DNA from 2 places in the Pedobacter sp. KACC 23697 genome. Region 1 is predicted to be linked to the other one. Evidence: riboswitches for the same ligand, from Rfam matches in the RefSeq annotation. Region 1 holds a riboswitch; the other holds the start of a gene.
What was found. Region 1 has a riboswitch for S-adenosylmethionine ahead of ABEG20_RS09165 (SusC/RagA family TonB-linked outer membrane protein). Riboswitches for the same ligand answer to the same signal wherever they lie in the genome.

Region 1 (18,511 bases):
CAATGCACACTGAGCGCTTTCCTCAGTGATTTCTGTGGTTTAATGGTATTCCGATCCGCAATGATCGGGTTAAGAAAAAATTGTTTGAATATTGCAAGTGGTTCGTGTCACCACGAACCACGGAAACAGGAACCACGGAAATATATTTTATTATTTTACTTCCTCAAACTTCAGTACCACACTTGTTCTATCTGTAGTTAAAACCGGGTTAAACCCGATATTCATCAGGAAATCTCCTGTATAGGTTTTGCTGGCATCAATTGGTGATTTGGTATCAGGAAACAGATTAATTTCCCGGATCTGGTACTTTTTTTCGGCATCTAATCCATTTAATTTAACCGGATATTTGCTGCCTGCACCATAACGGTAATTGACCAGGTAATTAAAAATTACACCTTCCGTTTTCTGTTTGTTTACGTACAACATCGAAGCTACACTACCGTTTCGCGGATCGGCCAACCGGTATTGTTCGCCTTGCCAGATAATCCCTTTTACCTCATTATAGTTTTTAATAGCGCTCTGGCAGAACTGAAGTTCTTTTTCAGGCAGCTTACTCACTACAATATCAAAACCCAGTTTACCCATCATGGCTACATCAGTACGGAATTTTATCGGTTGTTTGCCCCAGTCAGTTACATGATTGGACGTGCTGATGGCCGGATAAAAATACGAATATTCCCATTGCATAAATATCCTTTCCAGTGGGTCGGTATCGTCGCTGGGCCAAAACTCTGTAAAATACTGAAGTGCAGCATAATCTACCCTTCCGCCACCTCCGGAACATAACATCATGGGTACGGTTGGATATTTGGCACGGATACGCTGCAAAACATTATACAAACCCTTAACATAATCGATATAAAAATGCGATTGATTTTTCTGGTGTGCGGAGTAAGCATTATAAATTACCGCATTGCAATCCCATTTAATATAAGCCAGTTTTGGGTTTTTGGTAAACAACCCGTCAACTATCCCGAAAACAAAATCCTGCACCTTTGGATTCGACAGATCAAGTTCCAATTGGTTCCGGAAATAATATTCTGGACGGTTTGGCTGTTTCACCACCCAATCGGGATGTTTTTCATACAGTTCACTTTTGGGGCTCACCATCTCGGGTTCGATCCAGATCCCAAACCGGGTACCTACATCATCAGCCTCTTTTACCAGAGAGGCAATGCCATTTGGCAGCTTCCTTTTGTTTTCCTGCCAGTCGCCAAGTGCTGCATTGTCGCTGTTACGGGGATATTTATTGCCAAACCAACCGTCATCCAGTAAAAATAAGTCGACACCCAGTTTTTTGGTATCTTTCAACAATTCAGCAAGCCTCTGTTCGTTAAAATCAAAATAAGTAGCTTCCCAATTATTTAAAAGTGTTAGGCGGTTACCTTTACCATCCAATATTTTATAGTTGCGTGCCCAGCTCTGCAATTTTCTACTTGCTTCGCCTTTCCCCTGGTCAGAAAAAGTATATAAAAAAGCAGGAGTGGCAAAAACTTCGCCTGATTTTAAGCTGTAAGGTGAAGCATAATTATTCATCCCGGCAATGATACGCAGGTTATCCTGATAATCGAGTTCCAGATCAACCTTGAAATTACCGCTCCACTCCAAAGCACCATATAAAACATTTCCCGTGTTCTCTTCGGCGGGTTTATCCATCGAGATCATAAAAACAGATGGCTGAAAAAGGTTGGCCCTGGTACCTAATTTGCTATCCAAAGTTTTAATGCCATGGGTAATTTCACTTTGCTCGGGCTGCATTTCCTTTGCCCAATCGCCATGGTACTGGTTAAGCCAGAAATGTGGCGATTTTAAATGCAGGTTTGCAGAAGCATATTTATTTAATACAACCGTTCCTTTTTCATTATGCTTAATTTCGGTCCACTGCTCTATTACATCCTGTTTATAAAATGATTTATAAAACAGGGTCACTTCAAAATTGTAAACCGGATCTTTTAGCCTGATTTTTAACAGGTTTACATTATCATCTATTTTGATAACGGTATGATCAACATATTTCAGATCCAGTGAATTATTGCCATCGGCATGGGTAACGCTAATGGCCGGTTCAACCAGGTTCCGCGATCCCGATGGTGTATAAACCGAATTTAACTGTCCGGTATAATCTTCTGTTTGCTTGTACTGGCTGCCGATATGAGCATATTCTTGTTTATCAACCAGTTTTTTTCCAAAAAATATAGTATTTACATCTTTTTTAGCATCAGCTTGCAAAACCAGCGCATTTTGGGCGGTTTCGATGGGTATAATGGTTTGTGCATTAAGCTTGGTAAGGGCAAAAGTGGAAAAGGCAATAGCCAACGCGCCATGCCTAATGCAACCTGTAAATTGATTTGGTTTGTTCATTTGTGTCTTCAATAGTAATTGCTAATTTTTATAGATAAAGGGTTGATTATTAGTCATGGTTTGAGCGTAATTTTAAAGATCGCAGCATCCTTACCTGCTAAACTGAGCATTTGGTTATTTTTAAGATCTGCTGCTTTTTGGTTAATCAGGTTTTCGGCTTTATAAATATCGTTTGTTTTCAAACCCATTCTTGAAAAGTCGATATTAAAAGCTTTTATCTGATCGCTATAATTAAAAATAGCCAGGTATTTTATGTTGCCAGTTTGTTTTATGAATAATGGTGATGCCGATTTGCCCCTGTTGCCTTCAACCGGAACAAATGCTTTTCCATCTTCCAAAACCTTTAGCACTCCGGTATTGTTCAATAACCGTTTTGCGGTACCTGTCCATTTGCCCTGAAGAGAAAAATCATCGCCAATGATGCAGGTTCCCGTAACGATGGCAGATAAAAACCTTGCGGTATTTTCACCGTCTGACTGATCAGAAAAAACCACATGATCTGCATCGATATAATCATATAGGTAAGTTTGCCACCAGCCATTACTTACACTATTTAAAGTATACTCGGTATCTTTTATGGATTTAAAAGCATCGCATGCGATGCGGCGCACATGTACATACCGACCTGAAGCCAGATTCGGAGAGATGGCCGCATAAACCATCATTTTATCATCAAGCTGCTTTAATAAAAATTCCATTCCGGCTTTATAGGCCTGCATCCCAGTGGTGATTTTGGGATCGTAAAAGTGATCAGACTCGATGGCCGCATGACCTAAAAAATCGATCTTAATCATTTCGAAACCACATTCTTTAAATCTCTTAATCACGGCTGCAATACGCTGCCGCGTACCCGGATGTGTTGGATCTAACGCTCTTGCGCCATCTATATCATGGTAACCATTACCAACTTTTGTCCACATTTCGCCAAAGCTGTAGCCGGTTCCTTCGGCTTTGCGGTTGCCGCCGCCTGCAAAACCCCAATCAACAAAAGGTGCCCAGTAGATGCCCGGTTTTAAGCCTTTAGATTTGACGTAATCGGCAAAGGCTTTCAATTTGGAGTAATCGCCCATTAAACCACCTTTTAACAGTTTATCCCAATACGAATCGAGGTCAATGTAAGCTGTGCCACCACTCCTGAAACTTTTTAAACTATCTGCAAAAAAACCGACTACCTGATTGGCTTTTTCGGGTGTAATTTTCTCCTGCATTGCCCCCCAGCTATTCCAGCCTACCGGTGTAGCGTTCTTCCACTTCAAAACAATGGGAGGTTCCGAAATCCTGTTTAATTTGGCATAAGTTTCCATGCCCAAACGCCAATCATCAAAAGCACCAAAAAATACTTTTGCCGAACCCACCGAATTACCCTTTAAATAACCATGTGGAATTTTATCGCGGGTAATACTTTCTTCGGTAAAACCGCAGATGGCCTGTACGCTGATTTTGTTAGTATTGTCCATTGCGGTAATAACACCTGTTTTCCAGTTGCCATGCTCAATAGAACCGATTACAAAACCTTTCCGCGACTGAGTATGATATAATGATGTAACCTCAGCACTAGAATTGGCGATATTAGCGGTTAAGGGGATAGTATTGTAAGAAATGAAAGTATCATTATCAAAAGGTACAAATAGACTGGTAGGCACGTCGGCGTATTCCTGATCGATCAGGTTGCCGTTTAAAGGAATAATTCGGTTAATAGATAAATCAGCGCCAATTAATACCAAGCTGATCATGAAATAATTTTTACCATTATAAGTATAAAACACTTGTTGCATAGTTGGTAAACCAGCCTGTTTTAGCAGAAAGACGTGTTTAAGGCCCCTGCCAAATCCGTCATGAATAGTTTTTTTACTGTAGGTAATTACTTTATAATCCTTTGAGCTGAACAGCTTTTTCTGGTATTCGGCTTGTGAAAAACCTTTTAACAATAGCTGTTTCGCACTTTCTGACACATTGAAGGTGCCAGTTTTAAGATTATAATCAATTTTACCACTTTTACCATAAGGTATAATAATTGTTGAAGCCCGTGTGGTAAAAAGGAATAACATACTGAAAATTAGGAGCACCAGATACCTGAATAAAAATCTACAAATCATGTCTTTCTAAAGTTTAACCGAAGTGATGGTGCTCAATTTTCCATTTATTTTAACTTTTACCTTTTGTGGCATTGTTGAAGCTATTTTGTAAGGAGTGATTTTAATTTAGGATGCTCAATTCTTTAATTTCATTGAATAGCTTTTTCTTATTCATGCAGGATATCTGGTTAATCGATTTATTCGCAGTTAATTCTCCGAAATATATAAATTTAATAGGGATAATTGGCAAAAAATTAAGCATGATGGCAATTATACAAACACATAATTTGCCACATAAACACGGATTAGCACGGAAAATCCTTGGAGTGATTTTTTACTCGTTTTGTCATCCTCAGCGGAGTCGACGAATCTCCCCAACTAAAATTATTAATCCAACAGTAGAATCACCGATCTGCCAGATGGTAACATCCGGCAGCACATCATTTGTAACAAAGGTTATTTAGCATTGTCTAAAACTTTTAACGACCTCAAAATGTTAATTTTAAAAAACAGAAAAGAACATGGGAATTTTAAGAACAGCCATTATTGGCGCAGCAGTATATGCAGGCGTAAAATATATCACGAAGAAAGATCCAATTACAGGACAATCTATCGTTGATGAATTATTAGATCGTGCACCACAATGGGCCGATAAAGCAAAAGGTTATACAGAAGACCTGAAAAGCAGGGTGAGCAATGCCGCTGAAGATTTGGCGAGATGAATACCCGGAGATCATAAAGAGCCTGAAGAGGCTAAATATCTCTTTCTCTGATCAACAAAAAAGTCCCGGTTTAAAACCGGGACTTTTTTGTTTTAGTGTCAGACGGTAACATCCGGCACCACAGATCAATCAGAGAGACGGTTCGCCATTAAAAAGCATCGAACCAAAGTTTGGTGGTTAACAAATCTGCTCCCTGACTGCTTACTGCGTTTTTATAATTCTGCCCGTTTAACGATTGTTCAGTTCCGGGATAAATAAAACGTACCGGAATTTTTCCGTTCAACACTGTATTTACCGAAGCCGTTAACTGTGGATAATCTAACCTTCTCTGTTCTGCCCAGGCTTCTAAGCCCTGACCGAATAAGGCTATCCATTTTTGCTCGCCAATTGATTTTTTATAATTGGCCGTACTATAAACTACTCCGGATTGCTTAATGTAATCTTCAACTACAGTTCCACCAATATTATACTGTAAAAAAGATGCCCTGATGGCCTGCTTATATAAATCTTCAGCATCTTCGGCAATAAAACCTCTCGCGGCCGCCTCTGCCCTGTCGAAAAGTAATTCGGCATAGCTAAAAATTACAGCCGGTGCCTTGGCATCTAAAAAGTAAACACCAGGTTTAGAAGAATTTGCCAAACCTATCGCACTGGCCTCAGAGTTAGTTGAACCATTGGGTATACCTACATAACCTTGTGGCTGATTTTCGGTTCTACTGGCATAAACAGGCAACCGTGGATCATTTAAAGAATTAAGTTTATCCACAATGGTTTTACTGATCCGGTAATCGTTTCTGGTTTCGAATGAAGCTGCTACCGGGTTTTGCTGTGGTGATACATCATATTTTAGAACAGCACTTTCTGAATTACTGCTGAGAAAAGCACCACCTTCCGCCTTTATTTCATCAATTACCTGTTTGGCTTTAGCCAGATCTTTATCTGCAATACGCAAGGCGATGCGAAGCCTCAACGAATTGGCAAACTTTTTCCACGAGGCAATATTGTTACTATAAATCACATCACCGGCTATAGCCTTTCCTGCAGGATCTAAAGTGGCCTGTGCTGACTTCAAATCGTTTAAAATACCATAATAAACATCCTTCTGTTTATCGTAAACGGGGGTAACAAATTGTTTTATTTTTCCTGCCTGCGAGTATGGGATATCGCCATAAGCATCGGTAAGCAGTAAAAATGTCCATGATCTTAGTACAAGCGCAACACCTTTATAGTTCGCATTGCCTTGTGCATCGCCCAGTTCGATAATTTTATTAAAACCGGCAATACTCTGGGCATAACCAGTTGACCATAATGCCGTGAAACTGCTGTTCGAATAAATAAAACGGTCTTCTTCTGTGTATTGCACTTTAGCCCATTGCTGCGCGAACAGTAAACTGGAGTTCATGTTATTGGTTACGCCCCAGTAGGTATCTACTGTAGCTTTGGTTGTTCCGGTAAGCAAATAATCGGGTTGTGCAACTTCAGGTGCGTTGGGATTGATATTTACCTCATCCAATTCTTTTTTGCATGATGAAAATGCAATTGCCAAAATAGCCAGTATATATAGTTTCTTATTTTTCATGATGGAAATATTTAAAATTTAACGTTCAGGTTGATACCATAACTGCGGGTACTTGGATTAGATAAACTTTCCAAACCTTGACCATTACCTGTATTAAAAGCCACTTCCGGATCAATGTCAACCGTGTTGCGGTGAATAATCCACAGGTTACGGCCAACAAGTGATACCGAAACCCCTTGTAAACTTAACGGACGCAGCCATTTTGCAGGTAAATTATAGCTTAATTTTACCTCACGCAGTTTTACATAGGAAGCATCGAAAATATTTGCTTCGTCTATATTTCTAAAGGTTTTGTAATACTGCTGAGCAGGCAATATCTTCTCGTTCCGTTTGCCATCAGCCGTTACACCATCAAAAATAATCCCGTCGTCATATACGGTAACACCTGCCGGTGCAGTTCCATTTACCCGAATGGTTCCATTGGCTTTATCATTACCCGGATAATAATAAGAAATACCGCCATATTCAGCTGCCCTTCCCGGAAGTGTGGAAGCTAAAACGCCCGTATAAGTTCCTGTAGCGTAAGTTCCATTATAAATAGAGCCGCCAAAACTGGCATCAACCAATACACCTAAACTGATGCCTTTATAGCTAAAGGTATTGTAAACGCCGCCAATCCAATCTGGTGTATATTTTCCCAATACCTGTTTGGTTGGATTTGTGGCCGGTGCACCAGTAGCGTTAACAATGATGTTGCCGTTACCATCCCTTAAAAATGCTGTTCCGAACAATGAGCCATATGGCTGACCAACTGTTGCAATCACCTGGGCCGAATTTGTGGCCACCACATAATTAGTCAGCAGTTTTTCAGCATCCAGCTCAATTACCCTGCTCCTGTTTGCGGCAAAATTGAAATCTACATCCCAGTTAAAGGCTTTTTTGATTGGGGTGATACCTAATTGTGCTTCAATTCCTTTATTATTGATTTTTCCGGCATTAAGCAATTTTGAGCTAAAACCTGTACTCTGGCTTACATCGGCGGCTAAAATCTGGTTGTAACTATTGGTGTTATATGCACTTAAATCAAACCGCAGTCTTTTATTAAAGAATACCGCTTCGAGCCCAAGTTCTGTAGAAGTAGTCGTTTCTGGCTTTAAGTTAGGATTCAGGTCGATAGCACCCGTGGTAAGCTGAGGATTACCATAAAATGGCGCACTGAATACATAGGTATTGATTAAACGGTAAGGATCTGCATCTTTACCTACTTTAGACCAACCTGCACGTATTTTTAAATAGTTAAGGGCTTCGCTTTTAATATCAAAAGCTTCTGTGGCCACAAAACTCCCGTTAAATGACGGGTAAAAATAAGATCTGTTCTGCGCCGGCAAAGTAGACGACCAATCGTTACGTGCCGTAATGTTGGCAAAAAGGTAATTTCTGAAACCGATCTGTCCGGATGCATAAACACTATACGATTTTAAACGAGATAAATTATTGGACGAAACCAGGGGATCGCGGGAATTTTTAAGGTTGTAAAGCCCTGCAATGGCCAGCTTAGGTGCGCTCTGGTCATTTTGCTCGATATATTGTCTGCGGATATTACCACCACCCAACAATTCTAAGCTAAAATCATCGCTTATCTGTTTGTTAAAGTTTAAAGTTGCATCGGTATTATTTTCGCTCACGGTAAAGGCACTTTCGGTGTAAGAACCAAAAGGTGTTCCATTGGTACCATAAGCGATTCTAACCTTACGCCTGTCGTTGTAATAATCTGTTCCTGATCTGAAATTGAAATCAAGCCCCTCAATAATTTTATAATTAAGCGCTAAACTTCCAATTATCCGGCTGCGGTTTTGCGATACAGTATTTTCGTAAGCTACCCAATATGGATTGCTGTAATAGCTATTGTTCCAGTTAAACGTTTTTCCATTTTCATCCAGATAATTTTTCAGCTGGTTGATATCCACCTGACGGCCAAACCAGGTAAATTGTAACATCGTACTGGTTGATCTTGAACCACCTGTACCAGGTAAATTATCAGTACTCAGCTTGCTGTAGTTTGCATTGGCCGTTAAAGTCAGTTTTGGCGTTATCTTTAGTGAAGTATTTAATACAAATGAGTTTTTACCCTGACCGGAGTTAGGCACAATACCTACCTGTTTCAGGTTATTATAAGATATCCGGTAATCATATTTTTCGCCTGCATCTGCCACAGCAATACCATTATTTAATGAATATCCTGTCTGAAAGAAATCGCGGACATTATCAGGATGAGCTACAAATGGAACCGCCACTCCTTTCGAAAAAAACTGCGGAATTAGTCTACCATCCATTTTTGGTCCCCAACTCTCATCTACCCCATCATTAAGGCCCTTACCAGCCCCATCTACATAACTGAACTTACCTTCCGACCCCTGTCCAAATGCATTTTGGTAAACCGGCAGGGTAAGCAAAGTTTCCAGCACGGCATTAGAGTTAACCTCAATGCCCAATCCTTTTTTTGATTTACCGGTTTTCGTCTTAATTAAGATTACGCCTGCGGCAGCCCTTGAGCCGTATAGTGCCGCTGCGTTTGGTCCTTTTAATACACTGATTGATTCAATATCCTCTGGATTGATATCTGAAATGGCATTCGCATAATCTCTTGCGCCCGCAGAATTTAACTGCGAATTATCTACCGGAATCCCATCAACCACAAATAGTGGCTGGTTATTTCCGGCTATAGACGTTTCCCCTCTGATGACTACACGGGATGATCCCATGCTTCCCTGACTATTGGTTACCCTTACTCCGGCTATTTTCCCGGCCAGTGCATTAACCAGGTTAGATTCTTTTGCTTCAGACAAATCCTGCCCCTTTAATTCCTGAACAGCATAACCAAGCGATTTTTTCTGTCTCGAAATTCCCAATGCGGTAACGACTACTTCATCCAGTGCATTATCACTCGATTGAAGGATGACCGAAATCGGGCCAGCATTTTTATTGATCTGTATTTCCTGCGTTCTGAAGCCAATATATGAAAACACTAATGTGCCCTTTTCGGGTGCATTTATCGAGAAAGTACCCTTAGCATCAGAAATGGTGGTTTGTTTGGTTTCTTTTATAAATATAGAAACACCCGGTAGTGTCTCACCATCTGCCGATTTCACCGTTCCGGTAATGGTGGCATTTTGAGCGAATAATTGCTGCGTGATAAAAAGCAGCAAAACAAACGCTATTAATTTAAAATTTGTGAACATGTGTGTGTAATTAATGATTAGATTAAGGATAAAAATTTGGCAATAACAATTTCTGCACGGCCAAAACCGTGTTTTATTAAAGAATAAGAAGGAATGGTCAGATCAAAAAAGCCTGTTAAAAGAATGCTATTTTAACAGGGCATACGCATTCGGAAATAGGCATTAGGCTTTGCATCAATGGATTTTAGCTCGTCTGTTTTTTTCATTTCAATGATTTTCTATAATACATATTTACTTATCAAGAGCAGCTTCCGGGCAAAAAAAGAAGCACCCCTTAAATCAGAAGTGCTCCATATATTAATAAGATAGGCAAACAACTGACTTAACTACCCCGGATTCATCCGGGATGGAATTAGCACCATTTCTAAAAATTAGATGGTTGCTAAGGCTTCACCGGGCCATTCCCTCCGCCTTTCTTGATAAGTATTTTAAAATAACTGGGGCAAAGGTATAATTAATTCCATTTATCCTATAGTTTTTATAGATATTTATTAAAATATTTTTTCTTTGGTTATTTCATCCGTATATTTGTCGACTAAATTAGTAGATTAATATACTTTTCAATGAATATAAAAACCTTATTAACGGCCGTATTGGCTATATTAACCTCCATTACCTTTGCTCAAAATCAGGCTGTTTCAGCTAATAACCAACAGGCAAAAGCTAAAGAAAAAAAAGCAAAAGCTTTTGTTGCGTCAGGCAACTGGCGTGGTGTAGCTAAAGTAAAAGAGGGTCTCGAAATCCCTTTCAGTTTTGAGATTAAGGAAAAAAGCGGTCAACAGAAATTGTATTTCCGCAATGCCGAAGAAAGTTTTGAGGGTGGTCTGGTGAAACAAACGGCCGATTCACTTTTTGTTAAACTGGATCAGTTTGATAATGAACTGGCTTTTGCAATAGATGGCGATCGGTTAACAGGAACTTTACGTAAACAGGATAAAACCGGAAAACCTTTAATAATTGATGCCGAACGCAAAAATTACCGTTTTAAAACAGATAAACCCGCCTTAGCCGATTATTCCGGAAGTTATGATGTAATTTTTACTTCTCCGAATGGCAAAGAAGAAAAAACAGTAGGTTTATTTAAACAAACGGGAAACAAACTGACGGGAACTTTCCTCCGTGTAACCGGCGATTCACGCTATCTTGAAGGTATTGTGGAAGGGAATGAATTTCAACTTTCGAGTTTTATTGGCTCCTCTCCTGCTTATTACCAAGGAACTTTCGGGGCAGATGGCACTTTAAAGGGTGAAGTTTTAAGTGCAAGAGGCAGTCAGCCTTTTGCCGGAACCAAAAATAAAGATGCTGCCCTGCCGGATCCTTATCAACTTACCTACCTGAAAAAAGGATACAAAACACTCGATTTCAGTTTCCCTGATGTAAATGGTAAAAAGATTTCATTAAAAGAGGAAAAATACAAGAACAAAGTAGTGATTTTAACCATTACCGGCAGCTGGTGTCCTAATTGCGTTGATGAAGCTACTTTTATGGCGCCATGGTATAAAAAGAATAAAAACCGCGGCGTAGAAATTATTGCCTTGCATTACGAACGTTCTACCGAGCCCGAATATGCCAAAAAAGTGATGAGCCGTTTCCGCGATCGCTTTGGTATCGAATACGATCAGGTTTTGGCAGGCACAGCCGACAAACAAGCGGTATCTGAATCATTGCCTGCACTTGATTCATTTTTATCGTTCCCAACTACGATAATAATCGATAAACAGGGAAATGTAGCCCAGATCCATACCGGTTTTAATGGCCCGGCCACCGGTAAATTTTATGAGGAATTTGTGAAAGAATTTAATACTGAAATTGATTCGCTGGTGAAGAAATAAGCATCATAAATCACTTCCTGTATGTCATTCTGAACGAAGTGAAGAATCTTTTGAATACTAACATTAGTTGGTGAGACACCAATCAATAGGAACAAAATAGCGGTTCAAACTCTGTCCTTAGCAGTAACGGTGTTTTTAGCCCCGGGCAAAGCGGCATCCCTAAAGCGCAGCGTAAGGATATAGCGAAGCGCGGGAACAATCTTTGATCGTCGCGAATGGCCCTGCGCTCCAAAAAAGCATATTTTTTTCCTTTTTTGGAAAGGCGGTGCAGTGCGCTTCGGTTCCAGCATTCCTTCTTTCCGCTTCTATCTTTTTGTGAAGGCTCAGCGGGAACATTTTGGTTTGTGCAACAAAAAGGATAGCCGCTGCAAAAAGGTTTATTTAACAAAGGTCTTTACAGGAAACAAAATAACGTTTCATACTTTATTGGTTTGTTCTTAGCACTAACCGCGTTTTTAGCCCCGGGAGAAGCGACATCCCTGAAGCGCAGCGAAAGGATATAGCGAAGCACGGGAACGATCTTTGATCGTCGCGAATGGCCCTGCGCTCCAAAAAATGTATGATTTAGTCTTTGGTCCGTGAGACACCAGCTAATAGAAAAATTTAAATGAAGGTCCTTCGACAGGCTCAGGATGACAGTTTTCAGTCATTTAATACAGGCTATCTCACATGCTTTAAAACAAACTCAACAATTGTTTTCTTTGGAACCACAACTGTAGTCGTGCGGCTGAACCTGGCAATGTTGATTCCATAAAAATGACCTTCCCAATCAAAAACAGGTGATCCGCATGCATTGGCTTTAATGGCCGCATCATGTGTAAAGATGGCGTTAAAACCATCTCTTCGCTCTGATTTTCCGCCTTCAAATTTATCTGCAGGATGATTGGAGAGCGACTGTCCCCTTCCGTCAAGCTTGAATGTTTTGTTCACTTTACCAGATGCATTCTCCCATTCGAAGGTAACTTCATCATCTGCCCAATATTTTAAGATTTCGGGCGCAAATTCACTTGCTTTTTTGATGGCTTTTCCATTAATACTGATGAGTTCATCGCCAACTTTTATCCCTGCTCTTTCTGCCGGGCTTCCCTCTTTAATTAACGAGAATTGTACAGGACTAGAATGGTATACTATCATGGCGCCTAAATAAGGCTGACTATTTACTTTTGGCAAATTAAATAACGTACTGCCTAAAATACTACGAATCATATGGCCTGCAGGATTTATACTATAAAGCAGTTTACCCATCTCTATTTTAATAGTGTCGGCATCAGCAATATTTAAATCAATTCCTCCTTTTAAAGATTGACCAAGTTTAAATAAAACCAGGTCATTTTCCTGATCTTTTCCAATAAAGTTAATCGGCACCCTTTTTCCATTAATGTCACAATTTGCCGCTTCGCCGACCATGGTATTTTTGCTCAGTAAAAATTGTCTTTTAATACCGTTTGATGTTTTAATATTTAATAAACAGGCATCAATTTGCTGCTTTTGTCCTTTTATGGTGCTTGTAATGGTGAAACAACTGTTTTTAAGCTTTGACGTATCAAAATCCGGATGTAAAGCCTTTTGTCTGCTTTCTTTCTGCAATAACAAAAACAAAGGATCAGTTTTCACATGATCTGTTTTTTCGGGTAAAGCTGTATAAAGCGTTTCGCTGTTCAAGGCTGTCCAATATTGGCGGTAAAGATCAACAGGAATTTCAAAATTCATGTCTTCAGCAACATCAATCGCACTGTGCAATCCGATTACGCGGCCGTGATAATCGTATAAAGGTCCACCTGAATCACCTGGTTCCATTTTACAGGTTGAGCGAATAAAACCATATTCATTTTTAACTTCTGCAATACGGCCCAACCTTAAAGTGGGCAGGGTTTGGTTCAGGCTTTCGGGATAAGAAATACTGATGCAAGGTTCATTTTCAAGCAAACTGCCTGAATAACCGATCTCTGCAAACGGATAACTGCCCTTACCGGTAATTTTCATCATGCCCACATCCGGAATACCAGGGGTTTCCTTGTTTTCTATCTTACCTAAAGCCACTGCAATACATTCACGTCCATCAGGAAAAAAAACCTTATAATTTTTGCCCGGTAAAATGGTATGCGCAGCCGTTAAAATATAACCATCTGCACTGACTACCACACCACTAAACTGGGCGCTGGTTCTTTGGTTTTGCTGTACATCAAAACCCCACATCCGCACACTTGCAGGGTACACTTTTTTAACCGCCCGGGCAATGGTGTACTGAAATTTAGCCACCTGCTTTTTTTGCGCATAAGCATTCAGGCCAAACAGCAACACAAAGGTTGCTGTTATGGTCCTTATATAGTTATTCATTATTTTTATGATTTTTTGGGCAGAAAACTTAACTGGCCCTGCCCTTAACAGTCACATCAGTTTGATCAGACATTTTTACTTTGGCGAAACAAACACCAAGCGTACAATTGGCATCTTTTCCTTCATCAAGATCAGTCCAGTCAATAATTAGTTAAAAATTTCAGCAAGCTTTTTGTTTAGCGGTTCGCCACGAAGGCCATTGCCGATAATTTTGCCCTGCGCATCTACCAGAAAACTTGCAGGCACCGCACGGACACCGTACAAACGGCCCACTTCATTGTTCCACCCTTTCAGGTCAGAGACGTGAACCCAGTCTAAACCATCTTTTTCTATCGCTTCTAACCAATTCTCTTTTACATGATCTAATGAAACCGATATAATCTCGAAACCTTTGTCTTTATAAGTCTCATACTGTTTTACCAGGTTTGGGTTCTCTGCCCTGCATGGACTGCACCAGCTTGCCCAAAATTCAACCAGTACTACTTTTCCTTTAAAACTGGCCAATGAAACCGGCTTGCCAACCACATTGTTCTGGGTAAAAAGAGGGGCTGCATTTCCAACAGCAGTAATACTGCCCGCAGCGATACGCTGTGCCAGTTCTCTCCCCATATCGGTTTCGCGGTAAGCTTTATTTAAGGCATTAAAAACCGGCTGAACTTTGGCTACATCAACCTTGCTTCCAGCTGCTTCTGAGAGTGCCACCAATGCGAAATAAGAAGTTGGGTTTTCTTTAGCAAACTGAAACTGTTTATCTGTTCTGTTCTGGATATTTCTTCTGAAGCGCAGATCTACCGCTTTCCTGTAAGCGGTATCTTTCTGCTGTTCGGGTGTTCCCTTGTTAAAATCGATATTAACCGCTTTGGTTAGGGCCATAATGGTACCGCCAATGGCTTTGTTATAGGCATCGTATTCCTGATATACCTTTGAGCCTGTAAAAACAGCATTCTCTAAAGAATCTTTTGAACTAATGGTAACCTGCTCTTTCCCAAAATAAAAGTAAATGACATCACCTGTGTAAACAGCCTTGCCTTTACCAGCACCCGTATGATCGAGCGCCATTCGGGCATAGGCATTGCCGGAAATATGTCCGGTGAATTTAAAACTGCCGTTAACCAGCGTTACAGAATCTTCGTGACTTACACCGTTATCCATGTAATCGATATAGGCTTTTGCAGGCGTGCCCAGTGTTCCTATTTTACCAGTTAAACTAAAGTTTGGCGTTTGTGCCCAGCTTAAGGCTGGGCATAATAGGGCTAATAATGCTAATTTTATATTTTTCATTTGAATTTTTTTATGGTTAAATGACAAGAGTTTGTTTTAATTATAAGTTGTGATAATGGAGATTATTATGTAAAGTTTTTGTGATTAACATAACTCATTTATTATTCCTTTCAGCATAGTCTTGCCTCGGCTCGCCGCCGCCGATTGGCTCCTTCTTTTTGGCGTCAAAAAGAACCAAAACACGCCGTTTGAAAATTTTTCTTTTAAAGCGAATGATAAGGCTAGGACCGTGCATTCCGAAAAATTTGTCAGGCCGGTTTTAAGTAGAACGGAGATACTGTGCCATGGCCTAGCTGGATGGAAATGCATTAACACAAAAACATAATGCTGTCTCATCAGTTTACTTTCTAATGGCGATATCTACGGGCGCGCCTGGTATACCTTCAATCTTTTTGATGAATACACCGTTCATTCCAGTGGAAATGTTTAAAAAAGAAACAGTTTCTTCTGTTCCTACCATCAGGGTTTCCTCATCTTCGCTAAGTTTCAACATCGAAATCGTTTTTCCGCTAAAACTGGTTGCCAGTTCCCTCAGCTCTTCATTTACCGGATTATAACGGTAAACTTTACTTCCATTGGCCATGTAGATCACCCCGTTTTTAGCACCGCTCCACTTCGTATTTTCATTAATCAACTCCTGGCGAACGAATAAACGTTTATGTTGCGGGGTAAAAGTGAACGGACCGTTGAACTGAACATTAAACTTTAATTCATACATTTTACCATCGGTTCCTTTGCAATAGGCAAAACAATCAGCATTGTTAAGCTGCTCCATATGAACCAGGTCCATACCAACATTTAGCGGATCAAAAACATTGGCCGTAACTGAATATTGGGTACCAAAGTAAACAGGTGCGCCATATAAGTTAATCCGTACAAACTGTTTTCTGTTGCGGTCAAATCCGATAAAATAAGTTGCTGACTGTGTGAAACTCATGGCAAAAGATGAAGCCAGTTCGTAATCACCATCAGCCGGTAAACCAAACATGCCGTAAGTGGCTGCCTGATCCCAGGTACTGGTGGTACCGCCGTAAAATTTACCGTTAACAACGCCCATCATTACCCCTTGCGGATGCGAAATCAGTGAACCGACCTCAAGATTATCCGGTGGTGTAAAGAAGTTGTCTTTGAGCGTATTGGGATATTTTGGATCTTCCTGCATGGTATTGGGTTCCAGCCTGATGCCGCCATTTTTAGTAATGATCCAATAGCCCAGCAAGGTACCACCAGTAAATGTATTCCTTAAAAGGAACAGATTTGTTGGGTTTGGTGGCAGATCTTTCCCTTGCATGGCGCGATATAAACGGGCCTGTACACTACCATCCGGCTTAATAAACGAAAACTGTGTAATTCCTTTTTCAACGCTTAATATGGTTGTGCCTTTGGCAAATTCCGTTCCCCCATCAATGTAAAACTGATGGAAATATTTCATCCCATTCGCTTTATTGTAAACCGTGAGGCGGGCAGGATATCTTTTAGCCTGCAAACCGAAAATGATCCTTAAAGCGGGGCCGTTGTATAAAACATCATTCCCTTCCATTACACTGATCCTCCATTGAAGTTCTACATTTGCGGCATCAGCACCTTCTATTTTCGGCTTAATGATCAAACTATCGCCGACATTTGCGGTGTAAACAGAATCGAGGTTAACCAGTTTAGGCGCTATAGGCATATCAATATCGTAGTTACCCAGGTCTTTATGACATGCGGCTAAAGCAGCTACGCCAATTATGAATATGATTAATTTTTTAATGTTCATGTTCTTCGAATTAAATAACCTCGTTGCCATTTTCATCTATAAAATAATATTTACCATTCTGCATGTTTTTTCTCAGAAGCGTTTTTTTAGCCGGGTTGCTCTTGTTGTAGAAGTAATAGCTATTGGTATTGCCAGCAGTAACTTCTTCAATAACGTAACCTTTTGCTGCATTTTTGGCCACCCAATTAAACGGATTGTTTAACATCGTGGTTAATAAACCGATATAATAAAGGTTTTTTGGGGCGTCTAGCCCATCTGTAGTAAGAGATGTCTGCGCAGTGACCAGAATGAACAATTCATGTTTGGTTCTCGAGTAAGGCGGTAACGGCCAGGTGTCCCACCAACCTGGTTTTTCTAATTTGGATGAGAATACAACCTTTGCCCTGATCAGGTAAGGGTTTTCGATGCCCAGATCCGGCGTTCCGGTTAATTTGATCAGTATCGAAACCGATCTGTTTTCCAGTTGCCGGTCCTGATTGTAAATCACTACCGGGATATACCCTATTCCCCTATTCGGAAGAATGGAATATTGTGGCTTCAAAGCTTCATAATGTAATCCGGGCGTAGCGGTAGAAGAATCAGTATCTACCCGTGCACTGAATTTCCGGTCTGCACTGGTTCTGATTCCGGATAAACGTACCGGCAGCCAAACGGTATCTTGGGCCAGTGTAGGATTATAGGCAAAGGTTCTTACAATACTGTCTTTATCTCCATTATAAATGTCGAAGTAAACATTTGCACTATGATCAAAACGCATCTCTTCTGCTTTTTTGCAAGAAGCCAGACAAATGACTGCGAATATTAATATGTATATTTTCATAATTTGCTATTAATAAATTTCAAATGATTCTATCTGCCGCCATAAACCACCTCATCGTTAGGAAGAGGGAGTACGAAAATGTTATCAGAAGCCGGGATGATTACCCCGGTTTGGCCTACAATACCCCTATTCAGCCTTTTATACATATAAAATAGCTGACCTTCTGCCAACCATTCTTTACGTGCATCCTTAAGCAGCTCTTTTAACAGGTCTTCTTCACTATTGATGGATAAAGGATCGCCAATCTGCCTCGCTTCCCGAACCTGTTTAAGGAAATTTACGGCTTCCGTTGGATTGCCTGCATATGAACATTCGGCAGCGATATAATATAGTTCACTAAGCCTGATGGCAGGAGCCATCAGATAATGTAAGTTTGCATTTGCTTCAGCGCTTAAAGGATTTCTGCGGTATTTAACAATATCGTAAGATCGTGACGACTGATTGGAAGTAGCAGACAACCAATATTTATAACGGGAATCACTCGCACCGGCTGTAGCCTTTTCATAAATATAATCTGCAGCATCCTCAATTAAATAAAAGCCCCTGGTACCACTTTGAAACCAATT
Region 2 (14,735 bases), 2.7 Mb from region 1:
AGGTGGTAATAATTCAAAAGAGAATAAGGTTTTACCCTTTGCATTTTTAATATGGTCTGTAATCTTCATACCTGGTTTAATTGTCATGCTGAATGCTAATGAAGCATCACATACATAATGGCAGTTTCTATTTTTTAACTGCAAATCATATTCATACTTCGTTTAAAGATCCTTCGTTGCCCTCAGGATGATAAAAACGAAGGGTTAATAAGCTAAATTTGGACTTAACCACCGCTCTACTTCTTCAACCGGCATATTTTTTCTGATGGCGTAATCTTCAATCTGGTCTTTGGTAATTTTTCCCAATCCAAAATACCGTGAGTCGGGATGTGCGAAGTAAAACCCACTTACCGCAGCTGTTGGATACATGGCATAACTTTCAGTTAAGCGCAAACCTATTTTATTCTCCGCATCAAGCAATTGGAATAAAGTTCCCTTTTCGGTATGCTCAGGGCAGGCAGGATAACCTGGTGCCGGGCGAATACCTGCATATTCTTCTTTAATCAGTTCCTGGTTACTCAGGTTCTCATCCTGCGCATACCCCCAATACTCTTTACGCACACGCTCGTGCATACGTTCGGCAAAGGCTTCTGCCAAACGATCGGCCAGTGCTTTGGCCATGATGCTGTTGTAATCATCGTAATTGGACTCAAACTCATTCACCAGTTCATCAATCCCAATACCGGCAGTTACGGCAAAACCACCAAAATAATCCTGAATTCCGCTTTCTTTTGGCGCAATAAAATCAGATAAAGCATAATAAGGCTGCCCATCTACTTTTTCGGCCTGTTGACGGAGGGTGTGAATTTTGACTAGTTTGGAGTTTGGAGTTTGGGGCTTGGAGTCTCCCAACTCAGCACTCTCAACGCTCAACTCGATGTCGTCTCCAACTGCATTCGCTGGCCAGAAACCAATTACCGCTCTTGCGGTTAATAATTTCTCGTCGAGGATGCGTTTTAACAAAACCTGTGCATCATCAAACAGCTTCTTCGCTTCATCTCCAACATTTTTATCGTCGAAAATTTTCGGATAACTGCCGCGCAGTTCCCAGGTATGGAAAAATGGTGTCCAATCGATATAAGGAACCAACTCTTCCAGGGGATAATGATCAAAAACCCTGGTACCCGTAAATTCCGGAACAGGTAAATTTGGTTGAAAATCAATTTTAAACTTGTTTGCGCGCGCTTCTTCTAAAGTTTTAAAGCGTTTATCTGATCGTTTGTTCAAATGCGCTTCGCGTGCTTTATCGTATTCAGCCCTGATGCCGGCTATATATTCCTCTCTCGTTTCCGGATTCATCAAAGTACTGCAAACAGTAACACTCCTGGAAGCATCTAACACATGGATAGCTGGCCCTGAATAATTTGGTGCTACTTTTACCGCAGCATGGATCCGTGATGTGGTTGCGCCACCAATAATCAACGGAATGGTAAACCCTTCGCGTTCCATTTCTTTGGCAAAATGAACCATTTCGTCCAGTGACGGGGTAATCAATCCACTCAAACCAATAATATCAGCATTTATTTCCTTAGCCTTTTTGATGATATCCTGCGCCGGAACCATCACACCCATATCTATAATTTCGAAGTTGTTACAGGCCAATACCACACCTACAATATTTTTACCGATATCATGTACATCGCCTTTCACGGTAGCCATCAATACTTTTCCTGCCGAAGAATTCTGGTCCTGATCAGGATTATCCAGTTTTTCCTGCTCAATAAAAGGCAACAGATAGGCAACCGCCTTTTTCATTACCCGGGCCGATTTTACCACCTGGGGCAAAAACATTTTTCCGGCGCCGAAAAGGTCCCCGACGATATTCATCCCATCCATTAACGGCCCTTCAATTACCTGAATTGGACGGGCGTATTTCTGCCTGGCTTCTTCCACATCATCATCCAGGTATTCTACAATTCCCTTTACTAAAGAATGGGATAATCTTTCTTCAACAGAACCTTTTCTCCACTCTTCATCTTTAACCACTTCTTTACCTTTTGATTTTACGGTATCGGCATATTCTACCAAACGCTCCGTGGCATCTTCTCTCCGGTTTAAAAGTACATCTTCCACTCTTTCCAACAATTCTGGTGGAATTTCCTGGTAAACCTCTAACATTCCCGCATTTACAATCCCCATATCTAACCCAGCCTGAATGGCATGATAAAGAAAGGCGGAGTGCATGGCTTCGCGCACCACATTATTTCCCCTGAAAGAGAACGAAATATTAGAAACCCCTCCACTCACTTTAGCATGAGGCAGGTTTTCTTTGATCCAGCGGGTGGCATTAATGAAATCAACTGCATAATTGTTGTGTTCCTCCAATCCGGTGGCTACCGTTAAAATATTCGGGTCGAAAATAATATCTTCTGGCGGGAAGCCGATTTCGTTTACGAGTATATCGTAACTGCGTTTACAGATTTCTATCCGGCGTTGATAGTTATCTGCCTGTCCCTGCTCATCAAAAGCCATTACCACTACGGCAGCACCGTACTGCATAATTTTACGGGCACTTTCCCGGAATTTATCTTCACCCTCTTTCAAGGAAATAGAGTTTACGATCCCTTTTCCCTGCAGGCATTTTAAACCATTTTCAATCACCGACCACTTGGATGAATCGACCATGATTGGCAGTTTTGCAATATCTGGCTCCGAGGCAATGAGGTTTAAGAATTTGGTCATGGCGGCTTCCGAATCGAGCATTCCTTCATCCATATTCACATCAATTACCTGTGCGCCACCTTCAACCTGTTGCAGCGCTACGGCTAATGCGGCTTCATAATCGCCACCCAAAATCAGTTTGGAGAATTTTGGAGATCCGGTAATATTGGTCCGCTCTCCAATATTTACAAAAATACTTTCAGGTGTAATGGTTACCGGTTCTAACCCGCTTAAACGCATGTAAGGCGGAAGGTTAGGTAATTTTCTGGGTTCTGCTTTTCGTGCATTTTTAGCAATACAGCCAATATGTTGAGGTGTGGTACCACAGCAGCCGCCAACAATATTTACAAAACCTGAGGCAATAAAATCATCAACCAGATGGGCAGTTTCATGCGGTTGCTCATCGTAAGCACCAAATTCATTTGGTAAACCTGCATTTGGATAGGCCGAAACATAACAACCGGCTTTTGCAGCCAGTTCTTCGATATGCGGACGCATTTCTTTTGCTCCCAAAGCACAGTTAAAACCGATACTAAGGGGTTTTGCGTGCATTACCGAATTTAAGAAAGCTTCGGCAGTTTGCCCCGACAGTGTTCGTCCGGAAGCATCGGTAATGGTACCTGAAATCATAATCTCCAACTTACGGCCAATTACCTCTTCGTACTTTTTAATGGCCACAATAGCCACTTTAGCATTTAAAGTATCGAAAATGGTTTCAATCAACAATACATCAGAACCACCATCTACCAATCCACGTACCTGTTCGTAATAAGCTTCTTCCAGTTCATCAAAATAAACCGCCCTAAAACCAGGATCGTTTACATTCGGCGACATGGAAAGGGTACGGTTTGTTGGCCCGATAGCACCAGCTACAAAACATTTACGGTCTGGATTTGCAGCCATAAATTCGTTTACAGCCTCTTTTGCCACCCGTGCACCTTCGAAACTCATTTCGTAGGATAGATCTTCCATCTGGTAATCGGCCATGGAAATGCGCTGTGTACTGAATGTATTGGTTTCGATAATATCGGCACCAGCTGCCAAGTACTCCAGATGTATTGTTTTGATAATATCCGGGCGCGTGATGTTAAGCAAGTCATTATTGCCTTTTACATCACAGGGATGGTTTCTAAAGCGTTCCCCTCTAAAATCTTCCTCGCTTAAGTTATATCGCTGAATCATGGTACCCATTGCACCATCAATCACCAAAATACGTTTTTCTAATTCTTCTCTTATACCCATTTGTTGTGTAAAATGTGGGATGGAAAATGGAAAATGGCAAGACACATCATATATCTTCCATTATACATTATTACATCCTAAAAGGCTTATTTAAAAAGTTGGTACGTGAATCGTAATCCTAAACTTATCTTTTTCTGCTATTTGCAGAATAGAATTTAGCACCTTGTAGGTTACAGGTTGCTAAGACTTCGTTGGGTCTAATCCCTCCGTCTTTCTTAATAAGCATACAAAAATGCAACAAAGCTACATCAATTCCAAAATTTATCGCTTGGCTGCCAAATAAAATTACAAAGGCCATGCAATTCTGCACGGCCTTAAGAATATTGTTCTGTTTTTAAGATTAACGGTTTACTTTTCTTCCATATTTTTTATTATACCAAAATGCCATATAGGTCATCCAAATCCCACTGCCAGAAGTTACTACAAAGACGTTATCAGTTATAAAAATTGTGATCAGCATCTGAATACATACACTAACCAATAGAAAACCAGTAATTGCTAAAAACTTATCCATTATCTTCTACTTCCGAAAATACGCAGTAAGAAAAGGAAAATATTGATAAAATCTAAATATAAATTCAAAGCAGCCATTATTGCCAGTTTTTTAGTATCTGCTTCTGGAATTGCTTCTCCACTCTCCTGAATTCCCATCCCAATTCTTTTGATTTTCTGCACATCATAAGCCGTTAAGGCAGTAAATACTGCAATGCCTACAAAAGCCATAATCAGGCTAAATTGTTCACTTTTAATAAACATGTTAAGAATGCTCGCAATAAATAATCCCGCAACACCTACCATCAAGATGGGACCGAACTTACTGAGATCAATATTAGTGGTATAACCCATAAATGCCATGATACCGAAAATACCAGCGGCGGCGGCGAAACAGGTAATTATTGACGCTCCGGTATAAATTAATAGAATAAAACTTAAACTTACTCCTAATAAAACAGAGAACAGTACAAAAACGCCTAATAGTGCACCATAAGATAATTTGTTAAAACCCGCGCCCATTAATAAGACTAATCCAAGTGGTGCAAACATGGCTACGTAACCTAACGCAGTTCTTTTACCGGTTTCAAAATCGATCAACGATCTTAATGCACTTTCACTGTTGGAAATATAAAAGGCAGAAAGCGTAGATAATAACAATGCCACAAACATCCATAAGAAAACGTTGGCAAAGAATTTTTTAGAAACAGATCTTTCCTGAACGAAAACACTGTTGTCCTGATATTGATAATTTTGTTGTTCCATTTTAATTTTTTGTGTGATAAATTATATAAAAATAAATATTTAGTTCAATCTTTTTGTCAGCAGTTCTTCAACTTTTTTAAAGAACTGTAACGGTTTTAAGGTACGCCATGGCAGATTGTCAAAAGCGCCACCAAAATTAATGTAATAATCGATGTTATTATCGCGAAATTCGTTGATAACGTGTTCCTGAAAATTTACCCCAACAATCCAGCCATCTTCTACTTCCTGAAACCATTCTTCGTAATAACTATCATCTGAAGCATGAAAATTCAGCACGTTTTCGCCGATCAGGATAAATTTATTAAGCCCTTCATCCATCATCATCTCCAAAATATCGCGTTTCAGTAACATTATGTCGTTATTGATGGCATCGTTCCACTCGCCTAAAAACTCTATGATGGCATAATTGCGATCATAATCGGCATACAATACCTTCATGTACAATGTACTTGAACCAAACTCATCCCACTGTGGGTGCAATAAAAAATTATATATCTGCTTATCAAAGTAAAGTTCAGAATATTCGGTATTATAAAATGGCGAACGCTCATCTTCTGCCGAAATATAATCATCTCTCCACTGGTAATAAGGCTCAATTTCGTGCATACTTTTCTAATTATTGAATGAGCGAGTTTTGAATGAGGGAATGATTAATGCTACTCTTACATGATATCACTCACTAATTCTTTCATTCACTCATTCTATCCTTTTCTCATTTCTTAATGTCCGGCTTCTACGGCTTTACGTACACTTCCATAACGGGTTAACAATTCAGCGGCTTCATCGTATCCAATATTTAGTTCATCGGCAACCATCTGCGTACCGCGGTCTACCAGTTTATGATTAGTTAACTGCATATCGACCATTTTATTGCCAACTACACGCCCCAGCTGAACCATCACTGTAGTGCTTAACATATTTAATACCATTTTCTGCGCCGTACCAGATTTCATGCGGGTAGAGCCGGTAATAAACTCAGGTCCAACCACCACTTCAACAGGGAAATCAGATTCTGCAGCAATAGGTCCACCGGCATTACAAACAATGCAGCCCGTTAAAACACCATGTTTGCGTGCCATGTTTAACCCACCGATTACATATGGTGTAGTACCTGAAGCTGCGAGGCCAACCAAACAATCTTTTTCATTAATCTCAAATTCCTGAAGATCTTTCCAGGCTTGTTCGGCATTGTCTTCAGCAAATTCTACCGCTCTTCTAATTGCGGTATCTCCGCCGGCAATAATCCCCACAACCCAATCGAATGGCACACCATAAGTAGGGGGGCACTCTGAAGCATCTACCACACCTAAACGGCCACTGGTACCTGCACCTATATAAAAGAGACGACCGCCTTTTTTCATCCGCCCGGCCACGGCCGATGTTAATTTTTCGATCTGAGGCAAAGATTTTTCAACCGCAAATGCTACAGTTTTATCTTCGTTATTAATGCCCTGCAAAACTTCTAATACCGACATCTGATCAATGTGGTTATAGTTAGATTCTTGCTCGGTAACTCTATCCATAAATTTAATTTTGATAAAATTCGGTAAATTCTTTCTAAAAACTAGGCTAAAAATTTAAAAAATATCTGCCATAAATTTTAACTGACTCGTCCAGTTGTTATTTAATGTTAAATATTATAAACAAAAGACATGAAAATACAGTTAAAAAATATATCAACCCGCTAATTTTCATAAATTTGCGGTAGCGCCAATGAAAAAAAATACCAGAAATAACATACTGATCGCTTTAAGCTATTCTGTAATCTTAATAGTTGGGATGTTTTTGGGCATAAAATTCATTAAAGATCAAGGCTTTGGCGTTAAAAAAAGTCCTCAGCTGGCTCAAAATAGCGACGAAAAATTAAACGAAATCTTACACATCATCAACGGTAATTATGTTGATGATATCAATACTGATTCGCTTCAGAACTTACCTATAGATAGTGTGCTGCACCAGCTTGATCCGCATAGTGTTTACCTGCCGCCAACTGACGCACAGGATATGACTGATAACCTGGAGGGAAATTTTGAAGGTGTAGGCATAGAATATTATATGCTTAATGACACCATGATGGTTACCGGCGTGGTTAAGGATGGACCTGCGTATCAGGCAGGGATTAAACTGGGTGATAAGATTCTGAGTATTGATACTGCAGTAGTAAGCGGACGAAACCTCCCCAAAGAGCAGCTTACCGGCCGTTTTAAAGGTAAATCCGGAACTGGTGTAAGCGTAGTGCTTTTGCACCCGGGAGCGCCACAGAGCAACCGCATTATGGTAACCCGCGGTAAAGTAAACATCAGCAGTATTGATGCAGCCTATATGATTAATAACGAAACTGGTTATGTAAGGATCAGTAAATTTGGCGCCAATACGGATAATGATTTCGCTGCTGCAGCCAATAACCTGAAAGCAAAGGGCATGAAAAAACTGATTCTAGACCTGCGCGACAACGGAGGTGGTTATTTTACATCAGCCACAGGCCTGGCCGATCAGTTTTTGGGCGAAAACAAACTCATCGTGTATACCCAGGGCAAGCATGAGCCTCGTACCGATTATTTTTCTACCGGTACCGGATCTTTTCAGAATGGTAAGCTGGCAATACTGATTAATGAAAATACGGCCTCGGCCAGCGAAATTGTAGCGGGAGCCATCCAGGATTTAGGCCGTGGAATTATTGTTGGCCGCCGCTCTTTTGGTAAAGGTTTGGTACAAGAGCAGTTTGCTTTTGGTGATGGTTCTGCATTGAACTTAACCATCGCAAGATATTATACACCATCTGGCAGAAGTATCCAAAAATCTTACAAAAAAGGTTACGACGCTTATAAACATGAATTAGACGAACGGATGATGGATGGGGAACTCACAGGGGACCGCACTTCTTTCCAGGATTCTATTGAGAAAACTGAAGGTGTAAATATCCAACCGAACAAAAAAGTTAAGCCAATCGGCGGTATCCAACCAGATATATTTGTGAAATTGGACACCAATGGCTACAATAAGTTTTATAGTAATTTAGTCAGTAAGAAAATACTTTCTGATTACGTATTTAATGTTCTTACCAATAAGTACAGTGCGAGTTTTGTAGAACAGAACATCAATATCTTTACCATAAACGATAACGACTTTAAGGACTTTATCGGGTTTCTTCAGCGCAAAAACGTAGCAATAGATCGTTTTCAATTGTACAATTCGAAAAATGTGATCTTAAATGATCTTAAAGCTTTACTTTGTCGCTATTATCTGGGCGATGTAGGCTACTATAAGGCCGTAAACCAAACCGATAATGCGGTGAGGCAGGCACTCCTTAACCTTCAATAGCCATATTTTATATGCTTTGAAAGTAAAATCAATTTATGAATTTAAAATTATATTCTTACTTTAAAACATATAACAATATAATATTCTAATTTATAAATAATAATTAATACTATATTTCGTTTTTATTAATTTTGTCTGCAAATCATATCATTTATGGAAGTGAGCAGATTAGCAGTAAAAGACCAGCAAGTTCTGGAAACTCTTTTAGAAAAAGTTAAGGAACAAACAGATTTATTCTTAGGTTATCCGGTAGCTAAAGATTTTGATTATCAAGTGCTTTCAGACTTTTTAAAATACCCGATGAATAATCTTGGTGATCCTTTTGTTCCCTCTACCTATGGTGTCGGATCGCGCGAACTGGAAAAAGAAGTCGTCCAGTTTTTTGCAGAACTTTTTCGCGCACCAGCCGAGAATTGGTGGGGTTATGTTACCAATGGAGGCTCAGAAGGTAATCTATATGGCTTGTACCTTGCCCGAGAATTACATCCTAAAGGAATGGTTTATTACTCAGAAGCTACACATTATAGTGTGCAAAAAAACCTGCATTTACTGAATATGCCAAATATCGTTATCCGCACCCAAGACAACGGAGAAATCGATTATGAAGATCTCGAGTACACCATTAGCATGAACCGCCACATACCTGTTATTATGATGGCTAATATTGGCACTACCATGACTGAAGCACGTGATGATGTGGCTAAAATTAAAGCCATCCTGAAAAAACTGGCCATCCAACATTATTATATCCATGCAGATGCAGCACTTTCCGGCACCTATAGCGCACTTATTGAACCAAGGCCAGCCTTCGATTTTGAAGATGGCGCAGACAGCATCGCCATTAGCGGTCATAAATTTTTAGGCTCGCCCATGCCGTGTGGCGTGGTAGTGGTTAAAAAATCGAACCGTGATAGAATTGCCCGTTCGGTAGCTTATATCGGAAGTGTTGATACTACTATTACAGGATCGAGAAATGGCCATAGCCCCTTATTTTTATGGTATACCATTAAACATTTGGGCATAGCAGGTTTAAAAAGCAGAGCCTTACACAGTTTGGCAATTGCCGCTTACACTGAACAAAAACTTAAAGCGTTAGGTATTAATGCCTGGCGAAACGAAAATGCCATTACCGTAAACTTTCCTGCCCCTTCTGCGAGGATTTGTAAAAAATGGCAACTGGCAGCAGAGCAGGGCAATTCGCATATCATTTGCATGCCAAATGTAACGCAATCTCATATCGACCTCCTGATTACGGACCTTAAAACCGAAATGGTATTAATTGATTGACGGTATACAAACATTTCAAATCCCCCAATGTTTAATGATAATACACGTTAAACAGATTTAAATGAAAATAATCATCGTAGGTGCAACAGGTACACTGGGTAAAAAAATAGCTGAGGCTTTTGCGCTCCAACATGAGATCATTCGTGTAGGACATACCAAAGGCGACATTCGGGTAGACATCACCAGTGAAACATCGATCAAAAACATGTTTGAGCAGATCGGTGCTTTCGACGCCTTGATCAGTACAAGTGGGAAAGCTCCTTTTGCACCGCTAAATCAGATGACGGGTGAAGTATTTAAGAGCGGCTTACTGAATAAACTGTTGGGCCAGATAAATCTGGTGCTTATTGGGCAGCATTACATTAACAAAGGGGGATCATTTACATTAACTTCGGGTATATTGGCCGAATCCCCTGTCGCTGCAGGATCAGCATTAAGCACCATAAACGGAGGTTTAAATGCATTTGTTTTGGCGGCTGCCCCAGAACTCGGAAACGGTATCCGTATAAATACCATTAGCCCTAACGTGGTTGAAGATTCTCCTACTTATTTTGATTCTTTCCCCGGCGAAATTCCCGTGACCATGGAGAAAGTGGTTAAAGCCTGTGAAAAAAGTGTACTGGGCATTTTAACGGGACAGGTAATTAAAGTCTATTAAAAAGATTCGGCTTTTTAGCATGTCCAGAATATCATGATTTAATCAAAGCTTATTTTAAAATTTCACTTATTTAATACACCAACCTTTATATTAGCCTGTATAACAAATCGAGCATGATAGAAACAGAACGTCTCATTTTAAAACCCTTAACACACGATCAGCTTTTAAAATATATTAAAGATGACCATTCTCTGGAACAAGAGTTTGGCCTTCTACCAACCAGGAAAAACATCTCTCCTTCGCTCCAGGAGGCATTGGAACAAACAATTTTACCTAATGTTTTTGACAAGGATAAAGATTATCTATATCATACCTTGTGGACGGTTATATCTAAACCGGACAACAAAATGGTCGGTGATATTTGTTTTGTTGGTGAGCCAGATCAAAATGGTGAAATCGAGATAGGTTATGGTACTTATAAAGAATTCAGAGGTAAAGGTTTTATGACTGAAGCAGTAGGCCGGTTAATCGCATGGGCAAGGGAACAGCCCAAAGTCAGATCAATTTTTGCCGCTACAACAAAGGACAATGTGGCCTCTTATTCTATTTTAGAAAAAAACAATTTTATCCACATTGGCGAAGTTGATGATCTGTTAAGCTGGAAAATTGAATTGAAGTAATTTCTATGAATGCTATTCGTTTGCATTAAAGACATTAATTTTAAAGAATTATTAAATTTTACCTTATGCGTTATTTTCTTTCCTTTTTATTTGGTTTATCTGCATTTGCCTCTTTCGCACAAAATCCGAAATTAAAAATCAAACATTTAACCGGCGATCTTTATGCCTACACTACTTATAACACTTATAATGGCGCTGTAACAGATGCTAATGCAGTATACCTGGTGACCAACAGAGGAGTTGTGGTAATTGACGCACCTTGGGATTCCAAACAATTTCAGCCATTTTTAGATTCTATCGCTGCCAAACATCATCAAAAAGTAGTATTGGCTATTGCCACACATTCGCATGGCGACCGTGCGGGTGGCTTGGCTTTTTTTAAAAGCAAGGGTATAAAAACCTATACCAGTAAACTAACCGACGAGCTATTGAAAGCCAACAAAGAGCCGCGTGCGGCTTATAATTTTACCAATGATACCACTTTTACAGTTGGACAATATAAAATAAGCACTTACTATGCCGGCAAGGGACATACCAAAGACAATATAGTGGTCTGGTTTCCAAAAGATAAAGTTTTATTCGGCGGCTGTTTAATTAAAAGCACTGAAGCAGATAATCTGGGCTATATCAGAGAAGCAGATTTAGCAGAATGGCCAAAAAGCATCCAGAAATTAAAGCAGAAATATCCCGATACCAAATTTGTTATCACAGGACACGATGCCTGGGGCAACAGGGAATCTTTAGATCATACGCTAAAGCTTTTAACGGAGAAAAAGTAAAATATACCTATAACGTTATACAATTAAAAAGAGCCTGTATCACTAATAGTAGTTTTCCATCGAAAATTTCAACGTTGAGCTCAGCCTGAAATGACCCTGATGATTGTATCAAAGCGTCTTAAAACATCTAAAAGAAGTTATTAGATAAGCTCAGGATTACAATTTTATACTTATGGTATAGCCTCAATGATCATTTATGATAATTTTCAGTTGCTATAGTGCAATTTCAAACAAACTTAAACTGATTCCTTCATAATGTTTAGGTAAACCATCAGTTTTTTCCATGCTTACCACACCAACATAATCAAAACCACAACCCGTGTAATATGCGAGCAGTTTTTCATTATCAGCCCAGGTATCCATTCTGATAAATTTAATCCCGTTTTCTGCAGCAAAAACTTTGGCCCATTTAATAATTTCTTTTACAAAAGAATAGCCCCTAAATGCGGGATGGGTGACAATCCTATGGATATAAATCGCATCATGATCTCGTTCTCCCCAGATCAACTGATCGTTAAACGTAACCGCAAAAACACAGGCAACAGTGCCATCTGCCAGAATTTTATACTGACGGTTTTCATCAATTTCGGTTTGTACCATTTCTCGGCTAAAGCCTTGCCAGTGTTTGTTAAATACTTTCTTTTGATGGGCAATGGCCATATTGTAAAATCCGAAAATGGTATCGATATCTGCTGACAAACTGTTTTGTACTTGTAACTGCATGCTGTAAAGGTAAGAGTAATTAATAAATATCGTCATTTTGAGCAGAGCTCAGCGAAGTCGAGATGCCGCCGTACTGTTATTAACTAAAAATAAAAAACAGGACTGCTTCTTTAAGAAACAACCCTGTCTAAATAATTTTATTTTAGGCCTTACGCCCTCTACCTTTAAACCTTAAACCTCACATCTATTTCTGTCTGAAATAAATCTGGATCGGTGCACCGGAAAAATCGAAGTTTTCCCTTAGTTTATTTTCGATGAAACGTTTATACGGATCTTTAATGTACTGTGGCAAGTTGCAGAAAAATGCAAACATTGGCGAAGTAGCGTTAATCTGCGTGATGTATTTAATCTTGATATGTTTCCCTTTCAAAGCCGGTGGCGGGAATTTTTCGATCAGCGGCAACATTACATCATTTAATTTAGATGTAGGGATTTTCTTGCTACGGTTTTTATAAACCTCTAAAGCTGCTTCTATTGCTTTAAAGATACGTTGCTTGTTCAGTACAGATGTAAAAATAATTGGCACATCGGTAAATGGACGGATCCGCTCGTGAATCTGCTCTTCGAAAGCTTTCATCGTTTGTGTATTTTTCTCGATCAGATCCCATTTGTTTACGAGAATGACAATACCTTTTTTGTTTTTTTCGGCCAGGTGGAAAATATTGATATCCTGACTTTCAATTCCCTCCACTGCATCAATCATTAATACCACCACATCAGCCTCTTCTAAAGCTTTAATGGTACGCATTACCGAATAAAACTCTAAGTTTTCTTTAACCTTGGTTTTTTTACGTAATCCGGCAGTATCGATCAGCATAAACTCATGCCCGAATTGATTATAATGGATTTTAATTGAATCGCGGGTTGTACCTGCATTTGCAGTCACGATATTACGCTCTTTACCAATCAGTGCATTAACCAAAGAAGATTTACCCACATTTGGGCGACCGGCAATGGTAATCTTAGGTAACTGATTTTCTTCTTCCGGAATATCTTCGAAATTTTTAACAATCTCATCCAGCAACTCTCCTGTTCCGGAGCCAGTCATTGATGATAAAGGGTATACTTCGCCTAATCCAAATCCATAAAAAGTATGTATTTCGTTATATAAAGCGGTATTATCTACCTTATTTGCACAAACAAAAACGGGTTTATTACTTCTGCGCAATACCTGGGCAATATCGTCATCTAAATCGGTAATACCTGTAGTTACATCCACCATAAAAACTAATACACTGGCTTCTTCGATGGCAATCATCACCTGCTCACGGATAGCCGCTTCGTAAACATCTTCTGAGTTGGCTACATAACCACCAGTATCGATTACTGTAAATTGTCTGTCTGTCCACTCGCCCACTCCATAGTGCCTGTCGCGGGTTACACCGCTGACATCGTCTACAATTGCCTTACGGCTTTCTGTTAATCTATTAAAAAGTGTGCTTTTGCCTACGTTTGGCCTGCCTACGATGGCTATAATGTTACTCATGGGTGTTCTTTTGATAGTTAATGGCTATAGTTAATGGTCGTGGTGTTTTAAGCAAGCTGCTCAAACGATCTGGCTATCAGCCATTGACTATCAACTACTAACCGATTTATTTCGGGCTGCAAAGGTACGGTTAATTATCGTAACCAAAGCTTTTTAAGTAATTCTTTTTACTTCTCCAGTCGGGAATTACCTTCACAAACATTTCAAGGAAAACTTTGCTATCTAAAAATTTCTCGATCTCTAAACGCGCTTCGGTCCCTACCTTTTTCAACATGCTTCCGCCAGTACCAATTAAGATGTTCTTTTGTGAATCGCGTTCAACCACAATTTCGGCAGTAATCCTGATCATCGCACCCTTGCCATTCTTCATTTCCTCTTCTTTAAAACTCTTTACAATAACTTCGGTACTGTATGGAATTTCTTTCTGATAGTTGAGGAAGATTTTTTCGCGAATCATCTCCGAAACGAAGAAACGTTCTGAACGATCAGTTAGATCTTCTTTGTCATAATATGGCGGATGTTCTGGCAACATTTCAAGCACACGATCCAATAATCCGTCAACATTGTGTTTATGTAAAGCCGAAATGGCATAAATAGCAACCGGATTTAACTTTTCCTGCCAGTAGGCAATCTTTTCATCAACCTGCTCCTGTAATGCTTTATCAATTTTATTAATAAGCACGATAGTTGGGATATTACGG

Region 2: another riboswitch for S-adenosylmethionine. It lies ahead of metH (methionine synthase); the one in region 1 lies ahead of ABEG20_RS09165 (SusC/RagA family TonB-linked outer membrane protein).

Annotation. Positions count from the first base shown of each region.
Region 1 is NZ_CP157485.1:2,324,546-2,343,056, forward strand. It holds gene ABEG20_RS09145 (alpha-galactosidase) at 151-2,361, opposite strand; gene ABEG20_RS09150 (alpha-galactosidase) at 2,415-4,409, opposite strand; gene ABEG20_RS09155 (YtxH domain-containing protein) at 4,958-5,158, shown strand; gene ABEG20_RS09160 (SusD/RagB family nutrient-binding outer membrane lipoprotein) at 5,307-6,737, opposite strand; gene ABEG20_RS09165 (SusC/RagA family TonB-linked outer membrane protein) at 6,749-9,916, opposite strand; SAM riboswitch class I at 10,236-10,342, opposite strand; gene ABEG20_RS09170 (peroxiredoxin family protein) at 10,480-11,748, shown strand; gene ABEG20_RS09175 (trypsin-like peptidase domain-containing protein) at 12,409-14,085, opposite strand; gene ABEG20_RS09180 (redoxin domain-containing protein) at 14,233-15,366, opposite strand; gene ABEG20_RS09185 (PKD-like family lipoprotein) at 15,707-17,125, opposite strand; gene ABEG20_RS09190 (DUF4843 domain-containing protein) at 17,136-17,945, opposite strand; gene ABEG20_RS09195 (RagB/SusD family nutrient uptake outer membrane protein) at 17,975-18,511, opposite strand, start outside.
Region 2 is NZ_CP157485.1:4,987,249-5,001,983, reverse strand. It holds gene metF (methylenetetrahydrofolate reductase [NAD(P)H]) at 1-69, opposite strand, end outside; gene metH (methionine synthase) at 205-3,903, opposite strand; SAM riboswitch class I at 4,025-4,128, opposite strand; gene ABEG20_RS20425 (Bax inhibitor-1/YccA family protein) at 4,417-5,160, opposite strand; gene ABEG20_RS20420 (hypothetical protein) at 5,200-5,766, opposite strand; gene murQ (N-acetylmuramic acid 6-phosphate etherase) at 5,880-6,683, opposite strand; gene ABEG20_RS20410 (S41 family peptidase) at 6,874-8,481, shown strand; gene ABEG20_RS20405 (histidine decarboxylase) at 8,635-9,768, shown strand; gene ABEG20_RS20400 (short chain dehydrogenase) at 9,830-10,426, shown strand; gene ABEG20_RS20395 (GNAT family N-acetyltransferase) at 10,540-11,046, shown strand; gene blaB1PEDO (PEDO-3 family subclass B1 metallo-beta-lactamase) at 11,112-11,825, shown strand; gene ABEG20_RS20385 (GNAT family N-acetyltransferase) at 12,039-12,548, opposite strand; gene der (ribosome biogenesis GTPase Der) at 12,733-14,034, opposite strand; gene era (GTPase Era) at 14,165-14,735, opposite strand, start outside.